Regions from separate parts of the Streptomyces sp. NPDC041124 genome, predicted to be linked through region 1. Evidence: riboswitches for the same ligand, from Rfam matches in the RefSeq annotation. Region 1 holds a riboswitch; the other holds the start of a gene.

The links. A riboswitch is a leader RNA that binds a small molecule or an ion and turns the genes downstream of it on or off. The one in region 1 is predicted to bind S-adenosylmethionine.
Region 2: linked by a shared signal. The riboswitch ahead of thrC (threonine synthase) and the one ahead of ACZ6A9_RS06245 (aminotransferase class V-fold PLP-dependent enzyme) in region 1 are both predicted to bind S-adenosylmethionine.

The regions. Positions count from the first base shown of each region.
Region 1 covers NZ_JBVIYR010000002.1:401,724-404,106, forward strand. The annotation lists gene ACZ6A9_RS06245 (aminotransferase class V-fold PLP-dependent enzyme) at 99-1,463, opposite strand; SAM riboswitch class IV at 1,629-1,745, opposite strand; gene trpD (anthranilate phosphoribosyltransferase) at 1,823-2,383, opposite strand, start outside.
Region 2 covers NZ_JBVIYR010000014.1:52,879-55,261, forward strand. The annotation lists gene thrC (threonine synthase) at 57-1,355, opposite strand; SAM riboswitch class I at 1,374-1,521, opposite strand; gene ACZ6A9_RS30180 (glucosyl-3-phosphoglycerate synthase) at 1,659-2,383, shown strand, end outside.

The DNA of each region.
Region 1 (2,383 bases):
AGACCCCGCTCCTCGAACGCCGGAGGGGCTGCATCAGCCCTTCCGGCGTTCGAGGAATGGGGGTTTGGAGGCAGCGCCCCCCGGGGGCGGATCCCGTACTAGGGCCGGGCGGCCGAGGTGTCCGGGACGCAGCGCCCGTCCACCGTCCGGTAGGACCAGCGGGCCCCGTCGCGGACCAGCTCCCGCACCGCCCGCACGAACCGCTCCACGTGCTCGTCCGGCGTACCCGCCCCGAAGCTCACCCGGATCGCGTTGTCCGCGGCCCCGCACCCGCCCTGGCCCCCCGCCTCCCCGCCGAGCAGCCGCCGCACCAGGGGATGTGCGCAGAACAGCCCGTCCCGCACCCCGATCCCGTACTCCGCGGAGAGCGCGGCGGCGAAGTGGGAACTGGTCCAGCCCTCGACGAGGAAGGACAGCACGCCGACCCGCGGGGCGTCGTCCCCGAACAGCGACAGGAACCGCACCTCGGGGACGTCCGCGAGCCCTTCCCGCACCGCACGGACCAGCGCCTCCTCCCGCGCGGCCAGGCCCTCGAAGCCGGCCTCGGTGAGCGCCTTGCAGGCGGAGGCGATGGCGTACGCGCCGATGACGTTCGGCGAGCCGGCCTCGTGGCGGGCGGCGCCCTGGTGCCACTCCACGTCCAGTCCCCCGTCCGTGCCCCGGGTGACCTTCCGGCTGGCTCCGCCGCCCGCGAGGTAGGGCTCGGCCGCCCGCAGCCAGTCGGCCCGGCCGGCCAGCACCCCGGAGCCGAAGGGGGCGTACAGCTTGTGCCCGGAGAAGGCGACCCAGTCGACGTCCAGGTCGCGCACGCTCACCGCGTGGTGCGGGGCGAGCTGCGCGGCGTCCAGCACGATCCGCGCCCCGTGCGCGTGCGCGGCGGCGGCGAGCTCCCGTACGGGCCACAGCTCACCGGTGACGTTGGAGGCGCCGGTGACACAGACCAGGGCGGGGCCGTACGGGGCGCGGTCGGCGAGGGTGCGTTCCAGGGCCGTCACGGCCCGGCGGGGGCTGTCGGGCGCGTCGAGGCAGGTGACGCGGGCACCGCGCCAGGGCAGCAGGGAGGCGTGGTGCTCGGTCTCGAAGACGAACACCTCGCAGTCGTCGGGGAGCGCGGCGGCGAGCAGGTTGAGGGAGTCGGTGGTGGACCGCGTGAAGAGCACCTGGTCGCCGGTACGGCAGTCGAGGAACTCAGCGACGGTGCGGCGGGCGTTCTCGAACAGGTCGGTGGAGAGCTGGGAGAGGTACCCGGCGCCCCGGTGGACGCTGCCGTAGTACGGCGCGTAGGCGGCCACGTCGTCCCACACCCGCTGCAGGGCGGGCGCGCTGGCGGCGTAGTCGAGGGCGGCGTAGGTGATCTCGCCGCCGGTGACGAGGGGGACGGTGACGTCGCGGCCCAGGACGGGCAGCGGGGCGGGCAGCGGAGCGCGGACGGGACGGCCGACGGCAGCGGTGGAGACGGACATGACGGAACTCCCGGTGAGGCAGGCGGAACCACCACGCGAGCGGACGGCGCTCGAGCGCGGAGGGGAAGAAGGAAGAGGGGGGTGCGGAGGCGGGGCTCGGCGGCCCTAGCGCATTCGCTTGCTCACCGGAGGCTCCTCGACGACCAGGACCCCTGGTGTACGAGGGGTCCGCGCTTGCCGTGGACCTCGCTGCCCACGGCCTGGTCCTCACCCGGGGCACCCCGCCACGGACGGAGGGTTGCCGGACAGCCGGCCGGGGCCTGATGGCTGTCACTCATGACCTGGGACAGGAAACTACGTGAAGTGATCGATGTCCCGCAACCCGTTTCCGGATCGCGGGACATCGTGCACGTCGGGGGCTAGGCGTTGCTGACGGCCACCCACCGCTCCAGGACGCGCCGGGCGGCCCCCGAGTCGATGGACTCGGCCGCCTTCTCCATCCCGGCGCGGATCTGCTCCGTGAGGGTGCCCGAGCCGGGCTCCAGGGCGACCAGCGCCGCCGCCGAGTTCAGCAGCACCGCGTCGCGCACCGGGCCTCTCTCGCCGTCCAGCACCCGGCGGGCGACCTCCGCGTTGTAGGAGGCGTCGGCGCCGCGCAGGGCTTCCACCGGCACCCGTTCGATGCCCACCTCGCGCGGGTCGAAGGTCTGCTCGTCGACCGTCCCGTCGCGGACCACCCACACCCTGGAGGTGGCGGTGGTGGTCAGCTCGTCCAGACCGTCGTCGCCGCGGAACACCAGCGAGGAGTGGCCGCGCCCGGCGAAGACCCCGGCGATGATGGGCGCCATCCGGGCGTCGGCGACCCCAACGGCCTGTGCCTTGACCCGCGCCGGGTTGGACAGCGGGCCGAGGAAGTTGAACACCGTGCGGATGCCGAGCTGGCCGCGCGCGGCCGCCACGTGGCGCAGCGCCGGGTGGAA
Region 2 (2,383 bases), on a different contig from region 1:
CGGGGAACTGCGCGACCAGCCCCAGCGACCCGCGGACGACGACGGTGAAGCAGCCCTCAGACGAGTCCGGCTTCCCGGAACGACTCCAGGCTGGGCCGGATCGTCGCGGTCAGCCCCGTCCCCGCGACCGCGTCCAGCGTCTTCAGGCCGTCCCCGGTGTTGAGCACCACGGTGGTCAGCGACGGGTCGAGTGCCCCGCTGTCCAGGAGCTTCCGGGTGACCCCGACGGTCACGCCCCCCGCGGTCTCCGCGAAGATGCCCTCGGTCCGCGCCAGCAGTCTGATCGCGTCGACCACCTGCGCGTCGTTCACGTCCTCCACCGCACCGCCCGTGCGCCGCGCGATGTCCAGCACGTACGGCCCGTCCGCCGGGTTGCCGATCGCCAGCGACTTGGCGATGGTGTCCGGCTTCTGCGGCCGTACGACGTCGTGGCCCGCCTTGTACGCGGTGGACACCGGCGAGCACCCCTCCGCCTGTGCACCGAAGATCTTGTACGGCCTGTCCTCGACGAGCCCGAGCGCGATCAGCTCCTGCAGCCCCTTGTCGATCTTCGTGAGCTGCGAGCCGGAGGCGATCGGGACGACGATCTGGTCGGGCAGCCGCCATCCGAGCTGCTCGCAGATCTCGTACGCGAGGGTCTTGGACCCCTCCGCGTAGTACGGCCGCAGGTTGACGTTGACGAAGCCCCAGCCCTCGCCGGCCGGGTCGCCGATCAGCTCGGAGCAGAAACGGTTCACGTCGTCGTAGTTGCCCTCGATGCCGACCAGCTCGCCCCCGTAGACGGCGGCCATGACGACCTTGCCCTGCTCCAGGTCGTGCGGGATGAACACGCAGGAGCGCAGGCCCGCCCGGGCGGCGGCGGCACCGACCGCGCCGGCCAGGTTGCCGGTGGAGGAGCAGGAGAGGGTGGTGAAGCCGAAGGCGCGGGCGGCCTCCAGGGCCTGGGCGACGACACGGTCCTTGAAGGAGTGCGTGGGGTTGCCGGAGTCGTCCTTGACGAAGAGCCTGCCGGGGTCGACGCCCAGCTCGCGGGCCAGGTTGTCGGCCTGGACGAGCTTGGTCCAGCCCGGGTTCAGGTTGGGCTTGCCGGCCACGTCCGCCGGGACGGGCAGCAGGGGCGCGTAGCGCCAGATGTTCGCGGGTCCCGCTTCGATCCGGCTCCGCAGCTTCTCGGTGTCGTAGGCCGAGAAGTCGTAGGCGATCTCCAGCGGGCCGAAACACTCCTCGCAGGCGAAGACGGGGCCGAGGGGCACGCGGTGGCCGCATTCGCGGCAGGAGAGCGCGGCGGCGTGGCCCAGGTCGACGGCGTTCGCGGTGGTGGAGTCGGTGGTGCTTGCAACGGTCTGCACAGCCATGTGAGGCGAGGCCCTTTCTCCTCATCTTCCTCACGACGCATCTCGCCGTGAGACGGATTTGGCACCTTCCCTAGCCGGGAGCCTCGCCACGTCCGCGTGACAGGAACCGACTGGAGGGTTGCCGGGGCTTCATCGGGCCGTATCCCTCTGCCCCTCTGGATGAGCGGTGTTCAGTTGTCGCGCGGTGGCCCCGACATGCGAGGCCCCCCGGCGTTGCTCAAGACTGTAACCGAAGGCCTGGGTGGTTGAGATAGTCGTCCGAACCGCGAGATGGATCACCAGGTCAGTGAGGAGCCCGGAACCGTGCTGGAAGAAGTCGAGCGCTGGTTGACCGACCGTTCGTGGTCGGTGACCGACCGCCCGCTCCACCGGGTCCTGGCGGCGAAACGCGCCACGGGCCGGACGGTGAGCGTGGTCCTGCCCGCGTTGAACGAGGAGGCGACGGTCGGCGACATCGTGTCGGTGATCCGCCGCGACCTGATGCTCCGCTGCCCGCTGGTCGACGAGGTGGTGGTGGTCGACTCCGGATCCACCGACCGCACGTCCGCCGTCGCGGCGGCGGCGGGCGCGACGGTGGTGCACCGGGACGCGATACTCCCCCGCATACCGGCGGTGCCCGGGAAGGGGGAGGTGCTGTGGCGGTCGCTGCTGGTCACCCGCGGCGACATCGTGTGCTTCGTCGACGCCGACCTCAGGGAGTTCTCCTCCGACTTCGTCACCGGCATCGTCGGCCCGCTCCTCACCGAACCGGACATCCACCTGGTCAAGGCCATGTACGACCGCCCCCTCGGCGCGGCCGCCGGCCAGGGCGGCCGGGTCACCGAACTGATGGCCCGGCCGCTGCTGAACCTGCACTGGCCGCAGCTGGCGGGCTTCGTCCAGCCGCTGGGCGGCGAGTACGCGGCCCGCCGCTCCCTGCTGGAGCGGCTCCCCTTCCCCGTCGGCTACGGCATCGAGCTCGGCATGCTGGTCGACGCCCTGCACCTGGTGGGTCTGGACGCGCTGGCCCAGGTCGACGTCGGGGTGCG